Methanococcus voltae PS: one gene and its partner. Each later gene encodes a partner of the first gene's protein in a complex. Links are inferred from orthologs where the notes say so. Each region holds a gene or a part of one and is shown in the gene's direction. Other genes may lie near its edges. The genes, in order: tuf and rpl12p.

The links.
Region 2: the proteins of tuf (region 1) and rpl12p are in contact, whole or in part, in a crystal structure (PDB 3WY9), measured with the Pyrococcus horikoshii proteins. The link is inferred for Methanococcus voltae PS from one-to-one orthologs. Residues at the interface, in WP_010885563.1 of Pyrococcus horikoshii: Lys125, Glu126, Phe129, Arg132, Thr133, Lys165, Leu166, Thr169, Lys324, Gln326, Leu359, Ala360, Ile369, Glu372, Ile384, Ile422, Ser423, Gln425; in WP_010886059.1 of Pyrococcus horikoshii: Glu96, Glu97, Leu100, Leu103, Ser104, Ala105, Leu106, Phe107, Gly108.

What each region holds. Positions count from the first base shown.
Region 1 is NZ_JANUCQ010000001.1:356,615-364,283, forward strand. What follows is about bases 4,787-7,660. They hold tuf (translation elongation factor EF-1 subunit alpha), read left to right. Parts: upstream 4,787-5,517; coding sequence 5,518-6,804; downstream 6,805-7,660. Other genes in these bases: M2325_RS01810 (elongation factor EF-2), read left to right, coding at 4,787-5,152; rpsJ (30S ribosomal protein S10), read left to right, coding at 6,908-7,216. Also shown: rpoA2 (DNA-directed RNA polymerase subunit A''), read left to right, coding at 1-42; M2325_RS01790 (50S ribosomal protein L30e), read left to right, coding at 375-674; M2325_RS01795 (NusA-like transcription termination signal-binding factor), read left to right, coding at 690-1,250; M2325_RS01800 (30S ribosomal protein S12), read left to right, coding at 1,418-1,861; M2325_RS01805 (30S ribosomal protein S7), read left to right, coding at 2,042-2,608; more of M2325_RS01810, read left to right, coding at 2,969-4,786. UniProt on the Methanocaldococcus jannaschii protein: GTP hydrolase that promotes the GTP-dependent binding of aminoacyl-tRNA to the A-site of ribosomes during protein biosynthesis.
Region 2 is NZ_JANUCQ010000002.1:483,200-493,203, forward strand. Bases 1,293-4,003 are described here. They hold rpl12p (50S ribosomal protein P1), read left to right. Parts: upstream 1,293-2,353; coding sequence 2,354-2,653; downstream 2,654-4,003. Other genes in these bases: M2325_RS05470 (50S ribosomal protein L10), read left to right, coding at 1,293-2,155; M2325_RS05480 (TATA-box-binding protein), read left to right, coding at 2,987-3,532; hisH (imidazole glycerol phosphate synthase subunit HisH), read left to right, coding at 3,803-4,003. Also shown: M2325_RS05460 (DUF4870 domain-containing protein), read left to right, coding at 1-250; M2325_RS05465 (50S ribosomal protein L1), read left to right, coding at 490-1,131; more of M2325_RS05470, read left to right, coding at 1,145-1,292; more of hisH, read left to right, coding at 4,004-4,444; M2325_RS05490 (pyridoxal-phosphate-dependent aminotransferase family protein), read right to left, coding at 4,584-5,726; yjjX (inosine/xanthosine triphosphatase), read left to right, coding at 6,087-6,773; M2325_RS05500 (4Fe-4S binding protein), read left to right, coding at 7,246-7,410; M2325_RS05505 (geranylgeranyl reductase family protein), read left to right, coding at 7,413-8,588; M2325_RS05510 (S24/S26 family peptidase), read right to left, coding at 8,667-9,299; M2325_RS05515 (histone family protein), read left to right, coding at 9,565-9,768. UniProt on the Methanocaldococcus jannaschii protein: Forms part of the ribosomal stalk, playing a central role in the interaction of the ribosome with GTP-bound translation factors.

The sequences.
Region 1 (7,669 bases):
AACGTTGGAATTAAAAGAGAATACGAAGAAGGTAATATTTAATTAAATAATTATATATTTTAAATAATTCTATATTATTATTTATTATTTTTTTAATCCATTTTTAATATGTATTTCGTATGTTTTATTTATTTGTAATTTCACAGTTTGTTATTTTAAAAATTTTGAACTATGCAAAAGTATAAAAATAACGTATTACTATTAAATATTTCGTATTAGTCAAAACCGTACAAATATATTTTTGTACAACAAAATGATTAATCGATTAATAAATTAAAACTTTGTAATTTATTAATTGGAGGACTTTTTTTCTAAATTGCGAATAGCATCGGAAAGAAACACCCCTCTGGAGAAAACTGAGAAGGAGGTAAATTATGGATATCAACAGAGCAATCAGAGTAGCTGTAGATACTGGTAAGGTAGTATTAGGTACAAAACAAGCTGTTAAGAACGTAAAACACGGTGAAGGGCAATTATTAATTGTTGCAGGTAATTGTGCGAAAGACGTTATGGCAGATTTAGAATATTATACTAAATTATCAGGCGTTAAATTATTCGTACACGATGCCACATCACTTGAACTCGGAGCTATTTGTGGTAAACCATTCCCTGTATCCGCATTAGTGGTAATGGAACCTGGTAACTCATCTATTTTAAACTTAAACAAAGAATAATTCAGGTGATGTTTTATGAGAATTAAACTTAATACAGAAGATATAATGAGAATCAGTTTATTTGAAAAAATGACTGGCGCAGATGTCATTGATTCAGTAGCTGATGAGGAAAAAATTACATTCGTTATCAAGGAAGGAGATATCGGTGCTGCTATTGGAAAAGGTGGAGAAAACGTAAGAAACGCAACCGAAAAATTTGGCAGAAAAATCGATTTAATTGAATATTCCGACGATGTAAAACAATTTATTAGAAACATATTCGCACCTGTGGAATTAGAAGATGTTTGGACTAAAAAATTCGGTGACGATTTAGTAGTATACTTAAGAATCCACCCTAAATTAAGAAGGGCTATTATCGGAGACAAAGGAAAGAAAATTGATTCCGCAGTTGACTTGGTTAGTAGACTTTCCGGTGTTAAAAACATCAAAGTTATCGCAGGATTGAGAAAAGACAATAAAAAGGTTGCTAAAAAAGAGGAAGCACCAGTAAAAGCTGAAGAGGTTAAACCTGAAGTTAAACCTGAAGCTGAAGCTGTAAAAGCTCCTGAAGCTACCGAAACACAAAATGCAGAATAATTTAAGAATTTAAAATCGATTGAATTTATTTATTAAAATTTTTAGTTGTTATATAATTATACTATTAATAATTAATTTAATAATATAATAAATTATAATCTAATAAATTATAATGCAATAATATAATCGATTGGAAAATTATGAATATGCTAGTCATAGGTGATTAAATGGCAGGAAGTAAAGCTCCAAGAGGAGAATTTGCAGGTAGAAAATTATTCTTAAAAAGAAAAGAAAGCAAATGGCACCAGTACAAATTCGTTAACAGAGAATTAGGCTTAAAATTAAAAGCTGACCCATTAGAAGGTGCTCCAATGGGAAGAGGTATTGTTGTTGAGAAAGTAGGTCTCGAAGCAAAACAACCTAACTCTGCTATCAGAAAATGTGTAAAAGTTCAATTAATTAAAAACGGAAAAGTTATTACCGCATTTGCACCAGGTAACCACGCTATCAACTTCATCGACGAGCACGACGAAGTAGTTATCGAAGGAATCGGTGGTCCAACAGGTCAAGCTAAAGGGGATATTCCTGGAGTAAGATATAAAGTTGTAATGGTTGGTAAAAACTCAATCAGAGAATTAGTTAAAGGTAAACAAGAAAAAGTTAAAAGATAAGTTCATTAAATAAGTTTTAATTTTATTTAACCTTATTTAATCTTAGTAATACTTTTAATTTTAAATTTCTTTAACTTAATACTTAATTTAAGATTAATAATTTATAATTATCAATAAATTCGGAAAAACATTCGGAAAACAAAATCACAAATCACAAAAATAACAATGGACGGTGAAATTTTGGAAATTAAATTGTTCAATAAATGGGATTGTGAAGCTGTTACAGTTAAAGATCCAAGCTTAAGGTCATACATTAGCTTAGAACCTGTTTTAGTACCTCACACCGCAGGAAGATACTCAAAGAAAATGTTCGATAAATCAAAAATGAACATTGTAGAAAGAGTTTTAAATAAATTAATGGCTGAACAAACAAATACTGGTAAAAAATACGAAGCTTTAGCAGTTATGGAAGAAGCCTTAGAAATCATCGCAAAAAGAACAAAGGAAAACCCTGTTCAAGTTTTAGTTGATGCTTTAGAAAACGCAGGACCTAGAGAAGAAACAACAAGAATTTCATACGGTGGTATCGCATTCTTACAATCAGTTGACGTTTCACCTGTAAGAAGATTAGACACTGCTATAAGAAACATCTCATTAGGTACCTTAAATTCAGCAAGAAAAAACAAAAAATCACTTGCAAACTGTTTAGCTGATGAAATAATCTCAGCTTCAAAAGCAGACATGCAAAAAAGCTTTGCTGTAAAGAAAAAAGAAGAAAAAGAAAGAGTTGCTCAATCAGCAAGATAATTGAGATATTGAGTTATATCCATTTCTTTATCTTTAGAATTTTGTAATTATGCAATAATTATATTATAGTCGTATTAAATGATACATCATTTATGATTATAATAATTCTTTTCAATTTATTCGTAAATGTTGAAATTGTAATCTTAAATAATTTATCAATAATCTTAAAGTATGAATTATTTGTTAATTAACATTTAATTAATATATGATTAATAAAATTGATAAATAATTCTAAACTGGTTATATTAATAATTATTGTACTTAGATTAACTAATGTATTATAAAATTAAATTTATAATAAAAGTATAATAAAATATAATTCTTCAAACTTCAAAATCAATTATTCGATTCGGTGAAATAATGGGAAGAAGAGCAAAAATGGTAGAAAAGGTTACCAGTTTAATGGAAACCCACGATAAAATCAGAAACATCGGTATCTGTGCACACATCGACCACGGTAAAACAACATTATCAGACAACCTCTTAGCAGGTGCTGGTATGATATCAAAAGAATTAGCAGGGGACCAACTTGCTTTAGACTTTGATGAAGAAGAAGCAGCAAGAGGTATTACAATCTACGCTGCTAACGTGTCAATGGTTCACCAGTCAGAAACCGGAGAACACTTAATTAACTTAATCGACACACCAGGTCACGTTGACTTCGGTGGTGACGTTACAAGAGCAATGAGAGCTATCGATGGTGCTATCGTTGTATGCTGTGCAGTAGAAGGTGTAATGCCACAAACTGAAACAGTTTTAAGACAAGCTTTAAAAGAAAAAGTTAAACCTGTATTATTCATAAACAAAGTTGACAGATTAATCAACGAGTTAAAATTAACTCCTGAAGAATTACAAGGAAGGTTTATGAAAATCATCGCAGAAGTTAACGTTTTAATCGAAAAGATGGCTCCTGAAGAGTTCAAAAAAGAATGGTTATGCGACGTTATGGGTGGTAAAGTAGCATTTGGTTCAGCTTACAACAACTGGGCTATTTCAGTACCATACATGCAAAAATCAGGTATTTCATTCAAAGATATCATTGATTTCTGTAACGATGAAAGACAAAAAGAATTAGCTGACAAAGCACCTTTACACGAAGTATGTTTAGATATGGTTATCAAACACTTACCAAACCCAGTTGACGCTCAAAAGTACAGAATTCCAAACATTTGGAAAGGTGACATTGAGTCAGAAATTGGTAAATCAATGATGACCTGTGACCCTAACGGTCCTTTAGCAGGTGTTATCACAAAAATTATCGTTGATAAACACGCAGGAGCTATCTCAGCATGCAGATTGTTCTCAGGAAGAATGAAACAAGGTGACGAATTGTTTTTAGTTGGTGCAGAACAAAAAGCAAGAGCTCAACAAGTTTCAGTTTTCATGGGTGCAGAAAGAGTTCAGGTACCAAGTATTTCAGCAGGTAACATCTGTGCTATTACAGGTTTAAAAGAAGCAACAGCAGGGGAAACTGTTTCAGCATTCTCAAACAAAATGGAACAAGCTTTCGAAGGTTTATCACACGTAAGTGAACCTGTTATTACAGTTGCTATCGAAGCTAAAAACACAAAAGACTTGCCAAAATTAATCGAAGTATTAAGACAAATCGCAAGAGAAGATAACACAGTTAGAGTGGAAATCAACGAGGAAACCGGTGAACACTTAATCAGCGGTATGGGTGAACTCCACATCGAAGTTATCACAAACACAAAAATCGGCAGAGATACAGGTATCGAAGTTGATGTTGGTGAACCAATCGTTGTTTACAGAGAAACAATCAACGGTACAAGCCCTGAAATTGAAGGAAAATCACCAAACAAACACAACAAATTGTACTTCATCGTAGAACCTTTAGAAGACAGTGTATACCAAGCATATGTTAAAGGCGACTTAAAAGATGAAGACTTCAAGAGAAAAATCTCATCAGAAGCAGAAGGTAAGTTTGTAGAAGCTGGTTTACCAAAAGACGAAGCTAAAAAAGTTATGTCAATCATGGGCGGTAACTTAATCACAAACTTAACTAGAGGTATCGTACAGTTAGACGAAGCTAGAGAGTTAATTATCGAAGGTTTCAAAGAAGCTGTAAGAAACGGTCCTTTAGCTGCTGAGAAAGTTCAAGGTGTAAAAGTTAAATTAATGGATGCAACTTTCCACGAAGATGCAATCCACAGAGGTCCAGCACAAATTATTCCTGCGGTAAGATTCGGTGTTAGAGACGCTATTACACAAGCTAAACCAGTATTATTAGAACCTATGCAAAAAGTATATATCAACACACCACAAGATTACATGGGTGATGGTATGAAAGAAATCAACAACAGAAGAGGCCAAATCGTTGATATGGAACAAGAAGGTGACATGTCAATTATTAAAGGTAGCGTTCCTGTTGCTGAAATGTTCGGATTCGCTGGTGCAATCAGAGGGGCTACCCAAGGTAGATGTTTATGGTCCGTTGAATTCTCAGGATTCGAAAAGGTACCTGCAGAAATACAACCTAAGATTGTTCAACAAATCAGGTCAAGAAAAGGTTTAAAAACAGAATAATTAAAATAATTAGAATAACCAGAATAATTATAAAATAGGATAATTACATATGAATTAATATAGTGAACTTATAATTGATTATAATAATTTGCAATATAATTATTATGGATTTATAATATCAATTAATTCATATGTACTTATTTAAAAATAGTGAAATTGAGTAAAATTATAATTAGGGTACAAAAATCTTACACGATTAATCATGATTAATTTTGAAAAATCCAAAAGATTTTAACAATATACCATAAAATATATATACTCATTTTTACTATCATATTACAAATTATACTTATTTAGAAATCTCTTGATAAGATAAATTATACTTACAAAAATCAAATAAAACAAGAATAAATACAGGTGACAATATGGCAAAAGAAAAACCAATATTGAACGTTGCATTTATCGGACACGTTGATGCTGGTAAATCAACCACAGTAGGAAGATTATTATTAGACGGTGGAGCTATCGACCCTCAGGTAATTACAAGATTAAGAAGAGAAGCTGAAGAAAAAGGTAAAGCTGGATTCGAATTTGCTTACGTTATGGACGGTTTAAAAGAAGAAAGAGAGAGAGGTGTTACAATTGACATCGCTCACAAAAAATTCCCTACCGACAAATACGAAGTAACAATCGTAGACTGCCCAGGCCACAGAGACTTCATTAAAAACATGATTACCGGTGCTTCACAAGCTGACGCAGCTGTTTTAGTTGTTAACGTAGATGACCACAACAACGGTATTCAGCCACAAACAAGAGAACACATCTTCTTAATCAGAACATTAGGTGTAAACCAATTAGCTGTTGCAATTAACAAAATGGATACAGTTAACTTCAACGAAGCTGACTACAACGCTATGAAGAAAATGTTAAGCGAAGAGTTATTAAAAATGTTAGGTTACAACCCTGACAACGTACCTTTCATCCCTGTAGCTTCATTACACGGTGACAACGTATTCAAAAAATCAGAAAACACAAAATGGTACAAGGGTCCTACAATTGCTCAAGTTATTGACTCATTCCAACCTCCTCAAAAACCAACAAACTTACCATTGAGATTACCTATCCAAGATGTTTACTCAATCACTGGTGTAGGTACAGTTCCAGTTGGTAGAGTTGAAACAGGTATCATCAGACCAGGAGACAAAGTTGTATTTGAACCTTCAGGCTCAGTAGGAGAAGTTAAAACAGTGGAAATGCACCACGAACAGTTACCTTCAGCAGAACCAGGAGACAACATTGGTTTCAACGTAAGAGGTGTAGGTAAAAAAGACATCAAAAGAGGAGACGTTTTAGGTCCAGTTGACAACGCACCATCAGTTGCAGCTGAATTTGACGCTCAAATTGTTGTTTTACAACACCCTTCAGTTATCACAGCAGGATACACACCAGTATTCCACGCACACACATCACAGATTGCATGTACCTTTGCAGAGTTAAGCAAAAAGTTAAACCCTGCAACTGGTGAAGTTTTAGAAGAAAACCCAGACTTCTTAAAAGCTGGTGACGCTGCAATCGTTAAATTAATACCAACAAAACCAATGGTTATTGAAAACGTTAAAGAAATTCCACAACTCGGTAGATTCGCTATTAGAGATATGGGTATGACTGTAGCAGCTGGTATGGCTATTAAAGTTGTAGCTAAAAACAAATAATTAGATTAATTCTAATTATTTAATTTTTAATTTTTTAATTATAATTCTTATAATTATTATATTTATTATACAATTCATTACATACCTTAAATGAGGCTAAATTATGCAAAAAGCAAGAATAAAATTATCAAGTACAAAACATACAGAATTAGACGGTGTATGTGACCAAATTAAAGCAATCGCTGAAAAAACAGGTGTTGATTTAGCAGGTCCAATTCCATTACCAACAAAAACATTAAAAGTTACAACAAGGAAGTCAACCGACGGTGAAGGTTCATCATCATTCGACAGATGGACAATGAAAATTCACAAAAGAGTTATCGACATCGAAGCTGACGAAAGAACCATGAAACACATCATGAAAGTAAGAATTCCTGAAACCGTTCAAATTGAAATCGAATTAAGAAACTAATTGAATAGTTAGTACTTAAAGATGTTTGATTCCAAGAATTGAAGGCTTTTTTTAAAAATAATTAATATTTCATAAGCCATGAAAAATATTGTTTTCCCTTTATGGGATTTCAATAACCTTTTTCTTTTTAAATTATTTTAGTTTTTATTTTATTATCTTATCATTACAGTATTTTTATTATTACCATTATTATTTTATTAGTATATTATTTCATAATTAATTTTATAACTCTCGTATATTCGAGTACCTTATTTAAATTTGATATGTTTTGATATTAATCTTTATATACTATGAAATCAATGATTAATTATACTGCAATTCACAGTAATTGCAGTGTATGTTGTGACCGTATTTCATAGTAAATACGGTGTATTATCTTTAAATGAGCTTTTTTAAAATAGTTTTGAACTTATTATGGAAATTTTATAAATTTTATAAAAATAGAATATAAAA
Region 2 (10,004 bases), on another replicon or contig:
GGTAGACGTTATAAACCAGAAAAATCCCATTTTAGCAGGTATTTTGTCCTTTTTAATTGTTGGTGCAGGTCAAATGTACAACGGCCAGATTAAAAAAGGTATATTGTTACTTATAGCTGGTTTAATCTCAGGATTTTTATTGTTCTTCTTAATTGGATTTATATTATTACCTATTGTTTACATATATGCGATTTACGACGCTTACACTACTGCAGATAAAATAAATAAAGGCGAAATATTTATTAATTAAATTTATATTTTTTTATTTTTTAATATTTTTTATTACCCATACTACAAATTTCTATATATAGTTTAACGACAATAGCATTATACAATATTATTTCTTTAAAAATTTTTAAAACATTTAAAACATTTAAAACATTTAAATTTTATTTTTATCGTAGTAATATTTATATAATAGTTAATCAATATTAGATTTGCTCCATGTTAAGACTGAGAAGTCATATAACAATTACAGGAGGCTACACAATGGACAGTGTAAAAATAATAAACGCAGTGAAGGAGGCTCGAAATTCAGCAAAGCCGCGAAACTTCACACAGTCTGTTGACCTTATCATAAACCTTAAAGAGCTTGATTTGTCAAGACCTGAAAACAGGATGAAACAACAAATCGTTCTCCCAAGTGGTTTAGGAAAAGAAATCAACATTGCTGTGATTGCTAAAGGAGATTTAGCTGCTCAAGCTGAAAGCATGGGCCTCACTGTAATAAGACAGGAAGAATTAGAAGAATTAGGAAAAAATAAAAAGCAAGCTAAGAAATTAGCTAACGCAAACCAGTTCTTTATTGCACAAGCTGATATGATGCCTATCGTAGGTAAATCATTAGGTGCCGTTTTAGGTCCTAGAGGTAAAATGCCACAACCTGTTCCTGCTAATGCAAACCTTAAACCTTTGGTTGAAAGATTTGGTAAAACCATTAGCATTAACACAAGGGATAAAGCATTTTTCCAGGTTTACGTAGGTAAAGAATCAATGAGTGATGAAGAACTTGCAGCAAATATTGAAGCAGTATTAAATACTGTTGCTAGAAAGTATGAAAAAGGACTTTATCACGTTAAAAACGCATTTACAAAACTTACAATGGGTGCTTCTGCGCCTATAGAAAAGTAGAGGGGTTGAGATTATGAGTGAAGTAAAATTTGAACATAAGATTGCCTCTTGGAAAGTAGATGAAGTTAACTCATTGAAAGAATTACTTAAAAGTGGTAATGTAATTGCTCTTATCGATATGATGGAAGTTCCTTCAGTTCAACTTCAAGAAATTAGAGACACAATCAGAGACTCAATGACTTTGAAAATGTCAAGAAATACGTTAATGAAAAGAGCGATTGAAGAAGTCGCTGAGGAAACAGGTAATCCTTCATTCACAAAATTAATTGATTGTATGGAAAAAGGTGCTGCACTTATTGCAACCGAAATGAACCCATTCAAACTCTACAAGACTCTTAACGAGAGCAAAAGCCCTGCGCCAATTAAAGCTGGAGCTACTGCACCTTGTGATATTGAAATTAAAGCTGGTTCAACAGGTATGCCACCAGGACCATTTTTAAGTGAATTGAAAGCTGTAGGTTTACCTGCTGCAATCGAAAAAGGTAAAATTGGTATCAAAGAAGATACAATCGTTGCTAAAGAAGGAGATGTAGTATCCGCTAAATTAGCCGTGGTATTATCAAAATTAGATATTAAACCTATGGAAGTAGGTTTAAATGTATTAGGCGTTTACGAAGATGGAATTGTATACGACCCTGAAATATTAAAAATTGATGAGGATGAATTCCTCGCTAAATTACAAAGTGCTTACACTGGTGCATTTAACTTATCCGTTAATGCAGTTATTCCAACATCAGCTACAATTGAAACAATCGTACAAAAAGCATTCTCCAATGCTAAGGCTGTATCAATTGAAGGCGCATTCTTAACATCAGAAACCTCAGACGCTATATTAGGAAAAGCTACCGCTCAAATGTTAGCAGTTGCTAAATTAGCTGGTGAAGATGCTTTAGATGATGAATTAAAAGGAATGGTAAGTGGTTCAGAAGTAGAATCAGCTCCTGCAGCTGAAGAAGCTCCTGCAGCTGAAGAAGAGAAGAAAGAAGAAGCTCCTGCATCAGTAGGTATGGGATTATTATTCTAAAATCTTCAATTTTTTAGTATATCATATGAATAAATTTAATATATTTGATTATAGAAATATAATTATAGGAAAAATAACGATTTAAAAAAAATCTAAGGTATATATTGAAAAAATATATATACTTCAATAGATTATCTGAAAACTAATAATTATAAAAACACAAAACTAAGTAAATTATTAGTATTTGAGGTGTACTTTATGGAATACATATACGCAGCTTTATTATTAAACTCAGCAGATAAAGAAATCACAGAAGATGCAGTTAAAGCAGTTTTAACCGCTGCTGGTGTAGAAGCAGACGATGCAAGAGTTAAAGCATTAGTTGCTGCTTTAGAAGGAGTAGACATTGAAGAAGCTATTGCAAAAGCAGCAGCAGCTCCTGTTGCAGTTGCAGCAGCTCCTGCAGCAGCTGAAGCTCCTAAAGAAGAGAAAAAAGAAGAGAAAAAAGAAGACAACGGTGCTGCAGCAGCAGCTGGTTTAGGCGCTTTATTCGGATAATTAAATTAAATCCGAATACTCTTATTCTTTTTAATAAATCATATGATAAAACTTGTTAATTTGGAACATTTAATATTATTAAACTATTTTTTATATCATCTTACAGATTATAATTATATATATTAATATAAAAATATATTTATAAATTTAAATATAGTTATATATCACATATTTAGTAACTATTTTCTGCATATTTAATAGAATATAATAGAATAGGGTGTAATATAATATAATATAATTGGGACTTATATTTAATAAATTATAAAAAGTATATAAATACCTTTATATACTATATAAATAAAACTTATATTATATGTAATATAGGTGAGAGCTATGGAACCTGAAATAAAAATTGTTAATGTGGTAGTTTCAACACAGATAGGAACAGATATAGACTTAGAATATGCTGCAGATGTTTTAGACAACGCAGAATATGAGCCAGAGCAATTCCCGGGTTTAGTTTGTAGATTAAGCGACCCAAAAGTTGCATTATTAATATTTAGAAGCGGTAAATTAAACTGTACTGGTGCTAAAAATAAGGAAGAAGCAGTAATAGCTATTAAAAAGATAATTGCAGAGCTTAAAGAAGCAGGTATGGAATTAATTGAAAATCCAGAAGTTAACGTTCAAAACATGGTTGCTACAACCGAATTGGGCATGGAACCTAACTTAGATGATATTTCGACATTAGAATGTACTGAATACGAACCAGAGCAATTCCCGGGTTTAGTATACAGATTAAGCGACCCAAAAGTTGTAGTATTAATATTTGGTAGCGGTAAAGTTGTTATAACAGGTTTGAAGAAATTTGAAGACGCATATATTGCATTTAACAAAATATTGACTACATTAAAAGAGCTTGAAGAAGAATTTTACTAATAAATATTAATACATATTACCTATTTTATCCATTTTTAAAACATACTACTAATTGTATATTTTTATTTTTACAGCATATTTTTTAAATAATTTTTATTTTCATCATATTAAATCAATACAATAACAATTATTGGGAGATATTAAAATATGTATATATACTATAATTGTGTACTTTTTATGTAATTTAATTTTAATTTAGGTTAAGTCCATTATTTTATTGATTTATTAGAAAATTATATAGTAACTAATTATACAGGTGCATGTGAAATTATGATTGCCATTATCGATTATAACGCAGGAAACTTAAGAAGCATTGAAAAAGCATTTTCAATTTACGAAAGGGACGTAAAAGTTACAAATGACCCAGAAATTATATTATCCGCAGATAAAATTGTATTACCTGGCGTAGGAAACTTTGGAGATTCAGTAAAGAATATAGAAGCTGTTAAATTTGATGAAAAAGTATGTGACAAAATAAATACAAATTGTTCAAACTTAAAAGAGTTAATTACCCAAGATATTGGAAAAGTACCTTTTTTAGGCGTCTGTGTTGGAATGCAGTTATTATTTGAAAAAAGTGAAGAAAGTGAAGGAGCAGGATTAGGCGTATTTAATGGAGAAGTAGTTAAATTTACCAATGTTCCAAAAATACCACATATGGGTTGGAATAACGTCAAACAAATCAAAGATATACCATTATTTGAAGGAATAAAAGACAATGACTACTTTTATTTTGTCCACTCATATTATGTAAAAACTTTTGACGAAAAAATAATTGCAGGTATTTGTGATTACGGTACAAAGTTTACCTGTGCAGTTAATAAAGATAATATATATGCTACACAGTTTCACCCTGAAAAAAGTGGAAAATCCGGCTTAAAAATGATTGAAAACTTTGTAGAATTAATTTAAAAATAGAAATAAAAATAAAAGTAAATATAAAATAAAAATAAAATAAGAAATAAAAAAATAATATAATATAATATAATAAAAAATAAAATTAAATTCTATTTTTTTATAAATTAATATATTGGTCATATCATTTTATTTATTATAATAAGTAATCTTTAGCTACGTCAACGCCACATCCTGCGTTGTATCCAAGTTTTTTAAGACCTGCTTCAATTAATGCTAAAGTACCTAATATATGGTGCTCTTTTACACTACCCATGTGTCCTACTCTAAAGATTTTACCTTTTAAGTGAGCTTGACCACCTGCAACTAAAACGTCGTAATCTTTGTTTAAAGTTCCTCTGAAATCCTTGTCACTTATTCCTTCAGGGTATAAAGCAGATGTAACTGTTACAGACCTTGCTCTTTCTTTTGCGAATAATTCAAGACCCATTGCTTCTAAACCTGCTCTTGTAGCTTCTGCGAATTTATCGTGTCTTTTGAATCTGTTGTCCAAACCTTCGTCAAGTACAAGCTCTAAAGCTTTATTCATTGAATAGGTCATTGATACTGATGGTGTGTAAGGTGTTTCTTTACTACTGTCCCATTTTTTCTGGTAAGCTTTGATATCCAAATAGAATGATTTAGTCTCGGTATTATTGATAACGTCCCAAGCTTTGTCATTTACTGAGATAGCTGCCATTCCAGGAGGTGCAGCAATACATTTTTGGGAGCCTGTTACACAAATGTCGATGTTAAATTTATCCACATCTACGTAATCGCCACCTAATGAAGAAACTGTATCTACAATGTAGATTGCGTCGTGTTTTTTCACTATTTTTCCAATCTCTTCGATAGGGTTTTTTACACCCGTTGATGTCTCGTTGTGAACGATGGTAACTACTTTTGTATCAGGGTTTTCTTCGAGTGTTTCTTTAACCTTTTCTACATCTGCCATGTCTCCCCATTCATTATCGAGCTTTATTGTGTTTGCTTTATAGGTATTTGCAATTTTGTAAAACCTGTCTCCAAAGTTTCCATTTACTATGTTTAGTACTTTATCCCCTTTGTCCACGGTGTTTGAAATTGCCATATCCATTGCTGCAGTTCCTGAACCTGTTATTAAGTGAGCGTCATGTTTTGTTTGGAAAACTTTTTTCATTTTGTCCACTGTATCTTCCAAAAGTGCCCCATAATCTGCGGTTCTATGCCCAATAATAGGTAAGGACATTGTGTTTAAAACTTCGTTTGGAACCATTGTAGGTCCAGGTATCATTAATAACTTTTCAGTATTCAATTTCATCAAATCCCTCGAGGATATTGTTGTTTTATTTTTTAGTTTATTATTTGGAATTATTTATAAATTATTTTATTATATTTTAACTATATTCTATATATTTTGATATATTATACATATTTTTACATTGTTTAATAGTATAAATAGTTAATTTATTTAGAATACAATATATTTAGGGCACTAATTTTAGAATACTAATATTAGTAAATATAAATAATCCAATATTATTATCGATATCCTTTTTAATTACTATTATATAATAATTAGCATAACTAAATTTAAAATAAAATGTCAAATAATACGTCAAATAATAAGGATATACCTATAAAATATAATAATTTAATAATTCAAGGTATGAGGGATAAAATGAACAAAAACGAAGAAAATAAAAGTCCATTTGAGGATAAAGTTTGTGAAATTTGTGGAAAACCTGCAAAAACATATCGATTTGGAGCTATAATCTGCGAAAATGAGGAATGCCTTAATAAGGCGATGAGTCAACGAGGAGGTCCTGCAGGACATCAGCTAAGAGTGGCTTCTATAGGTACCTTGAATCCGGTTAAAATTAGCGCAGCTCAGGAGGCCGTAAGTCGTGCCGTAGGTAGTGTTTTGATAACTTCAGTAGATGCAGATAGTAAAGTATCTGACCAGCCTATCGGATTCGATGAAACATTTAAAGGTGCGTACAATAGGGCAAAAGAAGCGTACGATAAAGCTTCTTCGATGTATGGTATAGGTTTAGAAGCAGGTATTGTTGAAATTGGTGAAAAAAAGTTGGACATCCATATTTGCGTAATTTACGATAGTTTTAGACATACTGTGGGTACATCTTCAGGATTTCAAATACCTCAGGAAATACTTTCAGGGATTGAAAAAGGTGTTGAATGTGGAGAAATTGCAGGAAAAATATACAATAATCCAGAAATAGGTAAAAATATAGGTTTAATAGGACGTCTTACTGATGAAAACATCGTTAGGAAAGATTTATGTAAGCAAGCCATTACTATGGCGTTAGTACCAAGATTAGCGCAGAATATGACCACTAAATTCTAAATTATATTTATAATACTGTTTTAATTAGGATTTATTTTTTTATTTTTTTATTTTCACTTATAACCACAAACAATAGATTATTTTGGATATTCTAACAAATAAAATATAATTAAATGGTTAAATTATTAAATAAAATAGAAAAGCATAAAAACATAGGTTGGATAAATATATAAAAGTAATTTAAAGAATTCTACAAATTTTATAAAATTTATAATTTATTAGTACTCAAATTAAAAATAAAACATTATATAGGACATTTAATAATAGGTATTATTGAATTCACTACATCAACATATTGCTTGGCTTAGCTAACAGGGTATTCGTGTCAATTTATCATTTTTAAAAACTAAGATTAAAAAATACGAAAATTGAAAATTGAAAATTGAAAAAATATGAATAAGCTTAAATACCGATAATAATCTAATTTAATATATAATGTGTTATTTTTGTTTTCACATTGGGAGAGGATATTGTGAAAGTAAATAATTTAAAATGTGGCTACTGTGGGGCATGCGTTGGCATATGTCCGAGGAATGCAATAGAACTTATTGAAAATAAAATAGAAATCGACAACGAAAAGTGTAAAGGTTGTAAACTTTGTAAAGAAATATGTCCAGTAAATGCTTTGGAGGAATAAATATGAGGGCACTAATTAACAGTTACGACGTCGTAGTTATCGGCGCAGGACCTGCGGGGAGTATGGCTTCGTATAATGCTTCAAAGATGGGAGCTAAAACACTATTAATAGAAAAATCACAAGAAATAGGTGAACCAGTACGTTGTGCTGAAGCAGTTCCTAAAATTGATGAATTATATGGGATACCTGCAGACCCAAGTTTTGTACGTACCACATTAGACGGTGGTTACATAATAGCACCAAACGGTAAAGTAATAGCAATTAGGGGTGGAAAAACTGATGGATACGTTGTTGAAAGAAAAATATTCGATAAACACCTCGCAATCAGAAGTGCAAACCAAGGCACTAAAATCGCCGTAAAAAGTAGAGTTACAAATATCGAAAAAGAAGGAAGTGGATATGTTATAACTATCAATCATATGGGCGAAGAATACAAAGTAAGAACCAAAATAGTTATTGCTGCAGATGGTGTTGAAAGCTCCATGGCCGAGATGGTTGGTTTAAAATCTAAAAAGAATGTTAAAGAAGTATGTTCTTGTGCGGAATATGAAATGATAAACGGAAAATGTATTGACGATAAAATGCTCGAGCTATACTTTGGAGGCGTTGCACCACAAGGTTATGCCTGGATATTCCCAAAAGGAGATACTGTAAACGTAGGTTTAGGTATTATCGGGGGTAAAAAGAGTGCATTAGAGTATTTAGATGATTTTATAACTAATCCTATACTTGAAGGAAGATTAGAAAATGCCACACCTGTTGAATTTAAATGCGGTGGTGCACCTGTTGGAGGACCTATTGAAAAAACGTATGCTGAAGGTTTCATTGTTGTGGGTGATGCTGCGGGTCAGATTAGTCCATTAACTGGTGGTGGAATATCACTTTCTATGGATTGCGGTTTAATTGCTGGAGAAGTAGCTGCAAAATGTATTAAACAGAACAATTGGTCCGAAGAAGCTATCAAAGAGTATGAAACAATTTGGCACGAAAAATATTTACATTTACTCAATAATGACTTAAAATATAAAAGTATCCTTCAACAATTAACTGATACAGAATTAAACGCCATAGGAGATTCTATAGAAGGGGATTTAGATGATGTGAATGTTCCAAAAATAGCATTAAAGGCAGTTAAAAAGTCACCGTCATTATTGAAATACTTAAAAGAGATATTATAAAAATTAAATTAATTTAAATTAGTCTAATTTATTTTTTAAATTATTTTTTGTTGATTATTTTATTATTTTATTATATTATTATTTACTAAACATTTTAAATATGCTTTTCCTATATTCGTAAATAAATAACAATCCAATAATGAATATAACTAATAAAACGTTTTCTTTTACAAATATTGATAAATAACCCACTTTAGGAATTACAAATAAATTATCATTCCAAGATAAAGCTCTTTTCTTAATTTGCTCTGGTTTGACAAGTTCGGGGTCCCTATCCTGATTATTATCCCCTTTGATGATATAGTAGATATTACCATTTTTATCAGTGTAATTTCCAATAATCCTATGAATTACAGGCCTAATATTTCCGTTATCAGGGTATATTCCATACTTATAATTTTCATATACTATTAACTGGTTAGGATAATTCCCCAATTCGGGAACCCAGTGCGCATCGTAAATAACTACATCCCCAGTCTTTACATTGTTTAAATCAAATTCAAAACCGGCGTTTTCAACTAAAACAAAGTCCCCTCGTTCCATTATTGGATACATACTATTGGAAACAACTACATTAACATGTGTCCAGATTAAAAAGAACAGTACTACGAAAATTACAAATTCTAAAATACTTCTACTGATTTTTTTATTTTTTTTATTTGTTTCAGTATTTTTATTAGGTTTCTTATGATTATTATCTTTATTATCCAAATCAGATATCTCAAATGTATTATTACCTTTATTGTTGGTTTTATTGCGAGTGGATTTTTTAGTAATAATACCATCTCCATTAATATTTAATATAATTGCTTATTACATTTTAATATTATATTCATAGTTCATATATATTACTAATCATTATTTTAAAATTAACCATAATCCATATAGCCTATAGCATACATATACGGCGATATTTCCGAAAGATTTATATAGTTTGAATTGCAAAGTTAAAAATGTAAAAGACAGAGGTGATTTCATGGCAGAAATTCCAGTAGCTCCAGTAGTGAGAATATTAAAAAAAGCAGGCGCTGAAAGAGTAAGTGAAGGTGCAGCAAAATTATTCGTAGAAGAATTAGAATCAATTGCAATGGATATTGCAAAAGAAGCAGCAGAATTATCAAGACATGCTGGTAGAAAAACCGTTAAAGTAGAAGACATCAAAATGGTTTTAAAAAGATAATTTAACGGTTATTCTTTATATTTTCGTTTTAAATATTGTTAATTACTTTTAAAAATATTATAAAACACTGTATTGATTTACAATATACTTTTATTTATAATATTTTTATCATTTTTAATTAATAAAATGATAAAAGTATACCACTTTCGAATTGCTATTAAATTGCTATTTTTGAATTATTATATCGACATGTTGAATCGTTGATTATTTTAGTATTATTATGTTATACTTGTCAG